3 regions of the Allobosea sp. P4_H5 genome follow, and region 2 is predicted to be linked to each of the others. Evidence: riboswitches for the same ligand, from Rfam matches in the RefSeq annotation. Region 2 holds a riboswitch; each other region holds the start of a gene.
The links. A riboswitch is a leader RNA that binds a small molecule or an ion and turns the genes downstream of it on or off. The one in region 2 is predicted to bind cobalamin.
Positions count from the first base shown of each region.

Region 1: linked by a shared signal. The riboswitch ahead of AC1DS0_RS28985 (CbtB domain-containing protein) and the one ahead of AC1DS0_RS12845 (ABC transporter substrate-binding protein) in region 2 are both predicted to bind cobalamin.
Region 3: linked by a shared signal. The riboswitch ahead of AC1DS0_RS06555 (TonB-dependent receptor plug domain-containing protein) and the one ahead of AC1DS0_RS12845 (ABC transporter substrate-binding protein) in region 2 are both predicted to bind cobalamin.

Region 1 covers NZ_JBFUKM010000019.1:80,277-82,530, forward strand. The annotation lists gene cobO (cob(I)yrinic acid a,c-diamide adenosyltransferase) at 1-123, opposite strand, end outside; gene cobU (bifunctional adenosylcobinamide kinase/adenosylcobinamide-phosphate guanylyltransferase) at 138-662, opposite strand; cobalamin riboswitch at 710-889, shown strand; gene AC1DS0_RS28985 (CbtB domain-containing protein) at 925-1,098, shown strand; gene AC1DS0_RS28990 (CbtA family protein) at 1,109-1,864, shown strand; gene AC1DS0_RS28995 (DUF1636 family protein) at 1,913-2,254, shown strand, end outside.
Region 2 covers NZ_JBFUKM010000005.1:316,505-318,758, reverse strand. The annotation lists gene AC1DS0_RS12850 (FecCD family ABC transporter permease) at 1-20, opposite strand, end outside; gene AC1DS0_RS12845 (ABC transporter substrate-binding protein) at 17-973, opposite strand; cobalamin riboswitch at 1,262-1,471, opposite strand; gene lhpI (cis-3-hydroxy-L-proline dehydratase) at 1,513-2,254, opposite strand, start outside.
Region 3 covers NZ_JBFUKM010000003.1:18,224-20,477, forward strand. The annotation lists gene AC1DS0_RS06555 (TonB-dependent receptor plug domain-containing protein) at 1-998, opposite strand, end outside; cobalamin riboswitch at 1,119-1,316, opposite strand; gene AC1DS0_RS06560 (GntR family transcriptional regulator) at 1,366-2,121, opposite strand.

The DNA.
Region 1 (2,254 bases), on a different contig from region 2:
GCCGGTGTTGACGATCAGCAAGCCCTTTTCCAGCGTCTTGCCAGCGACCTCGGCGTCCTGCACCGCCTTGCGCTTTTCCATCTTCGCCTTGTGGCGGGCGGCGTCCTCGACCTCGTTCGTCATCTCGTCACTTCGCTCTACGACTTCACCTGCATCGGCAATCCGGCGACCATGAAGACCACGCGCCCGGCCTGCACCGCAAGCCGCTGATGCAGGCGGCCGGCCTCATCGCGGAAGCGCCGGGCGAGCGCATTGTCCGGCACGATGCCGAGGCCGACCTCGTTGGAAACAAGCACCACCGGCGCGCTCGCCTCGCGGCACGCGGCGACGAGTTCGCCGCTCGCGATCGCGATGTCGCGCTCGGCCAGCAGCAGATTGGTCAGCCAGAGCGTCAGGCAATCGACGAGGATGGGTTGCCCAGTCCGTGCATTGCGAATCGCTTCGGGCAGAGCCACCGGTGCATCGACCGTCTGCCAATCGCGCGAGCGCCTGGCGCGATGCTCGGCGATGCGGGCGCGCATCTCGTCATCATAGGCCTGGGCAGTCGCGATATAGGTCCAGGGACCCGGCAGCGCCTCGATCAGCGCCTCGGCATGACGGCTCTTGCCGGAGCGGGCGCCGCCGAGGACGAGGGTGAGCGGAGGAAGGGTCATGTCTGGCATTCGCTTTCGCAGAGACGTCGTGCATTGCACAGCACCGCGCCTGTGGCTAATGATCATCCGTGACGGTGCCTCGACGACGAGGTGAAAAGGGAACGCGGTGAAGGACCGCGGCTGCCCCCGCAACTGTAAGCGGCGCGTCCTGCGCCATCGGCCACTGGGTTTCCCGGGAAGGCGGAGCAGGACACCAAGCCGTGAGCCAGGAGACCTGCCGTCTTTCGATGTCGTCCAGCAGGCTGCCGGTGGGGTGGCCAAGGAGAACCAGATGAATACGGCTACCGTCACCAGCCAGGCCAGCGTTTCGGAACGGGCGAAAGCCGTCGCCGCCGCGCTGATCCTCGGCTTCGTGCTGATCTACACCGTCGGCTTCGCCGCCTCGTCCAACATCCACAACGCGGCGCACGACACCCGTCACGGCCTCGCTTTCCCCTGTCATTGAGGGGAAGCACATGGTCACGCGTGTTCTCACGGTCAGCATCCTGGCCGGGCTTCTGGCTGGGCTGCTGATCTCGGCGCTCCAGCACGTCACCACCACCCCGCTGATCCTCAAGGCCGAGACCTATGAGGCTGCCCTGCGCGCGCAGGGCGCACCTATGCAGGCCGCCTTTACTGGCGAGGCCCGCATCCAGCTCGCGCATAACGACCCGAAAGCCGGCGCCGAGCACACCGGCGAGCATGAATGGAAGCCGCAGGACGGTTTGCAGCGCACCGCCTTCACCAGCCTGGTGACGGTCGCGACCGCGATCGGCTTTGCCGCGCTGCTGCTCGCCGGGATGATCGCAGCGAACGAACAGATCGACCAGCGCAGTGCTCTCGCCTGGGCCGTCTGCGGCTTCCTTGCCTTCGGCCTTGCTCCAGCCATGGGGCTGGCGCCGGAATTGCCGGGCTCCGCTGCGGCCGAGCTGCAGCAGCGACAGCTCTGGTGGCTYCTGACGGCCGTGGTCACCGCCGGCGCGCTCTTCGTCTTCCTGCGCGTCGAGGCTTCCTGGGCCCGGGCACTCGCCGTACTCGCCTTGCTGCTGCCGCATCTGATCGGTGCCCCGCATCCGGCCGCGCCGGAAAGCAAGGTGCCGGCCGAGATCGCCGCGCATTTCGCCGCGCTTTCGCTCGCCATCCAGGCCGCGCTGTGGCTCGTCACCGGCTTCGCCGTCGGCGTGCTCTGGCCCTGGCTCGCGCGCCGCAGCGCCGTGACCGCGGTCGCCTGACGCCTCGCGCGGCCGGCGACGGCCGCGCCAATCCAAGGAGGCGTTTTGATGCTCGAAGGCGATCTCGCCCTCGCGACTGACGCCCGGCTGGAGCCGGGCTGCACTATCCATGTCTGCACCGTCTGCCGGCGCCAGCGCGAGGATCTGCCGGAGGGCTATGACCAGCCCGGCATCGGCCTTGCGGCGGCGCTTTCCGAGCGCATGGCCGGCAGCGGCATCGCCGTCGTCCCGGTCGAGTGCCTGGCCGTCTGCAAGCGGCCCTGCACGATCGCGCTCGCAGCCGACGGCAAATGGACCTATCTGATCGGCGATCTCGACGCCGGTCTTCATCTCGACGAGATCGTCGGCGCGGCTGAAAGCTTCGCGGCCAGCGCCAACGGCATCGTTCCC
Region 2 (2,254 bases):
CCGTGGGCAGCGTGACTCAAGGAGAAAGGCCGAAGCCGGCGATCGCCTCGGCGAGCGTCTCGATGCCGTCGACCGTGTCGAGCCCGGCGCGGGTCGCGCCGACGTCGAGGATGACGACGCGCTGGTTCTTCACCGCATCGAGCTTGCTGGCGACGGGGTCGGTCTTGAGGAAATCGAGCTTCTTCTCGATGTCATCAGCCGGGAAGCGGCGGCGATCCATTTTCACCGTGACGATCACCGCGGGGTTGGCGGCAGCGATGCTCTCCCAGCCGACCAGCGGCCATTCCTCATTGGTGGTGATGATGTTGCGGGCGCCGAGCTTCGACAGGATGTAGGCGGGCACGCCGTTCTTGCCGGCCATGAAACCATCGCCCTTGATATCCCGGCTGGAGAACCAGACCACGACCGACACGTCCTTGGCCTTGACGTTCGCGACCGCCTGGACCGCCTTGTCCTCGCGCGCCTTCAGCTCGGCGACGAGCGCATCGGCGCGATCCGAGACGTCGAAGATCTGCCCGAACTCGCGGATGTTGCGGTAGACCAGCTCCATCGTGAACATCTGGGTGCGTACGCCGTCGCCGGCGCCGGAATTGTCCTTGCCGACGCAATCGGTCGGCGAGACATAGGTCGGGACCTTGACCCTCGCGAACTGGTCGCGCTTGCCGACGATGCCGTTCGGCCCGACATGCCATTCGAACATCGCGGTGACGAGATCGGGCTCCTGGGCGAGCACCGCCTCGAAACTCGGATCATTGTCGGCGAGGCGCTTCACCTTGGCGTTGACGGCTTCATAGGGCTTGGCGACCGGCGAGAACCAGACCGCGGTGCCGACGACGCGATCGCCGAGACCGAGCGCATAGAGGATCTCGGTCTGGGTCTGGCCGATCGCGACGACACGCTTGGGCGGTGCATTGAAAGTCACGCTCTCCCGGCAATTCTCAAGGGTCAGCGGATATTGTGTCGGCGCCGCCATGGCGGCACCCGCGATCAGGGTGCCGAGGAGCGCCGCGACGGGTCCCTGCAGCAGGCGGACGAGATGGCGGGTAGCCGGCACGGGACAAGCCTTTAATGTAACAATGTTGCATTTCTGATAGAAGGGTCGGCGCGCAGCCGTCAAGCTCTGCGCGACGGCGCGGACGGTGTTCATGAACATGGGTCTCATCGCTCCCCGAGATGGCAGGCGGGGAACTGCGCAGGGGCGTGGATGGATGGAGGGCATCGCCGCCATCGACACACAGCTCCGGAACACCCCGTCCGAAAGACGTCTTCGACGACCGGGGCAGGTCTCCTGGCTCGCGGGTCGATGCCGGTTCCGCCCGGCCTTCCCAGCGCGATCAGCGCCAGTGGACGATGGACGGAGAGCTCGCCGCTTACAGTTGCGGGGGCAGCCTCGGCTTTGGCGGAATGCGCCTCACCGAATTCCCTCTTAGCTCCGGGAGCAACCCGGAGAACCTCGATCGCGGTCACCCTATAAGGCCGGGCCGCGAGGTCAAGCCTGCCAACCGTGATGGCTCAGGCGAGCCAGGCGGGGAGCCGCGCGGAAGCAGCACCCGTCAGTGCAGCCTCAATGCAGTCGTCGAGCGTCCCCAGCCTGACGGCGCAGCCGGAGAGGCCCGGCCCGTAATGGGCGTATTTGCCGGAGTTGGTCAGCACCACCTTCGCCTGCTCCGGAAAGACCGGGCGGGTGATCGAGCACCAGCAAAGATCGGGGATGACCGCGACGCCGCTCCGCGCAAGCCTGGCCATCGTGCCATCGACTTCAGCCGCGGCGACGACCTCCCGCCCAGCCGTGATGATGACGGCGAGCGCAGCCGCGACGGGGCGGCCGTCGAGCCGTTCTGCGAACGCCCGGCATTCGTCGAGCGAGGCGTGTGGGCTGCCGATAGCGACGAGATCGACATCCGGGGGCCCCTCGCTCAGCTTGCGCCAGCCCGCGGCCAGGTGCTCGCGCGTGATAGCGACTTCGTCCTCGGGAGCGCCGCCGAGGCTGTCCGCTTCCGGCGTGATCCCCTCGATATGGAGCATCGCCGCCGCCGAGGTCGTGCCGAAGGCGGCGCAGAGCGCCTTGAGATCATCTTGCGTCGGCTGCGCCTTCGCCAGGCCCCTGATCAGCGGAATCCGGTCGGGCGAAGCCAAGCCCGTGAGATAGCCGATCAGCGGCCAGGCAGCGCTGTCTGCGCCACCCGGCAATTCGATCCGGACCGCGCGGCGCGCCCGGCGCCCCTCGTCGAGGAAGGCACCAGCGAGCGGGGCG
Region 3 (2,254 bases), on a different contig from region 2:
CTGGGCAAACCGAGGATGCCTGCGGCGTTCGGCCGGCGGTTGGAGCGATCCTGGTTGCTGTAGGAGACGCCGAAGCGGTTGACGAAGCGCCCGTCGAGCGGATCCCAGACGATCTCGCCGCGGGTGAAAGCCTGACGGTAGTTCTGACTGGAGCGGAAGGCATCCGGCAGGCTTGGGAAGCCGGAATCATTGGTGAACAGCAACTGCCCGTCGATATAGCGGCCGACCCAGTTGACGCTCAGCGTGTCGGTCAGGCGGGCGCCGAGGCGGGCGGAATAGCTCCAATTGTCATAGGAATTGGGATTGCGCCGCCGTCCGGCGGGCACGAGCTCCGGCGGCGTCACCGGCGTGGCCTCCGCGCGGAAATGGCTGATGCCGAAAGCGTAGTCGAAGCGGTCATTGCCACCGCTGACGCCGAGGCTCTGGTTGAAGGTGCCGTGCGAGCCGGCTTCGACCGAGCCCGTCACCTTGGGCGGACCTTCGCCGCGCTTGCTGGTGATCGAGATGACACCGCCGAGCGCATTGGCGCCATAGAGGCCGCTCTGCGGGCCGCGCAGCACCTCGATGCGTTCGATGTCGGTAGTCAGCATCTGGCCGAAATCGAAGGAGCGGTTCGGCGTCGAGGGGTCGTTCACCTCGATCCCGTCGATCAGCACCTTGACGTGGTTGGAGTTGGTGCCGCGCATGAAGACCGAGGTGAGGCCGCCCGGCCCGTTGGTCTGGACGAGGTTGAGGCCTGGGACGGCGGCAAGGGCCTGCGGCAGGGTGCGGCGCTGCTGGCGCTCGATCTCCTGGGCGGTGACGACGGTGACGGAGCTGGCGATCTCCCTGGCCGGGGTCGGCACGCCGGTCGGGCTGATGACGATCTCGTCGAGCGCGATCGGCTTCTCGCCCGACTGCGCCAGTGCAGAGGGCGATATCAGCATCGTTGAAGCGGCAAGCAGGGAGAAGGCAAGGGGCGAACGCCCGCTCTTGGCGGGCTTTGGCAAACGGAACACGGGAAACCTCGGCGGTAACGTCAGTGGCACGTCACCGCGAACGAGATGTCCCCACCCGCTCCCGAAACCGGGTGCGCGCAGTTCTACCACCCATCAGCGCACCCCGGCCGATGTGTTCGCGTGTGACCACGGCTGACGGCAGGTCTCCTGGCTCGCGGGTCGCTGCCCTTCGCCGCCTTCCCAGGGCCGAGGTCCCAGTGGCGTATGGCGAAAGGCTCGCCGCTTACAGTTGCGGGGGCAGCCGCAGCATGAGATGGCCAAGCCATCCGCACTGCGTTCCCTTTTGATCCCGTGAGGGAACCGTCGCGTTCACGAGTAGGGCGGAAATGCGGCAGCGTCAATTCGCCCGCAGCCTGCAGGACGGGATTTATTCGGCCGCTTTGAGCGGTCGCTTTCGCGCCGCCTTCGCAGCCGGAGCCGGCGCCTCCGCATAGGGCGCGAGGATCGCCATGATGTCGCGCCCGCGTGGCTTGGCCTCTGCCACCAATGCGCGTTCCGCTACCGAATCGAGATGGTGGTGCATCAGGCTCGTGACTTTTCCGGCGTCGCCGCTTGCGAGCGCGTCGATCAGCAGGCGGTGCTCGTTGATGCCGCATTCCGAGGAATGCGGCCGGCTGTAGAGCGACAGGATCAGGCAGCAGCGATAGGCGAGCTCGCTGACATAGCGGACGAGGATCGGGCTCTCCGTCATCTCAGCGAGCAGGATATGGAACTCGGTCGCGAGCCGGATCGAGACCGCGTCGGGGCCGCCACGCGCCGCGTCCTCGGCATCGACATGGGCGCGCAGGGTCGCAAGCTGCGCCTTGCTCAGCCGGCCGGCGAGCTGGCGCACGACGAGGCGCTCCAGCTCGATGCGGATGTCGAAGGTGTCGCGCGCCTCCTGCCAGCTCGGCGTTGCCACGACGGCAGTGCGGTTGCGGCGTAGTTCGACCAGCCCTTCGGCGGCGAGCTGGGCAAGGGCATGGCGCGCGAGGGTGCGGCTGACGCCGAAGCGTTCGCCGAGCGCATCCTCCGGCAAGGTCGCGCCGGGTTCGAGCGCGCGCTCGATGATCGCGCGGCGCAGTGCCCGGCAGATCATCCCCGCCTTGTCCGAAACGCCGTTTCCGGTTTCTTCCCGCGCCATCGCTGACACCAATGGTTGAAGACCGTTTCGTCTTAGCGTCTACGGCTTGCAGTTCGCAATGCGGCTTGGGGCGCAGGCGGAACCGGGTGGTCCGTCTCACGTTCTTAAGGCGACCCAATAGGGGGCCGGGGGG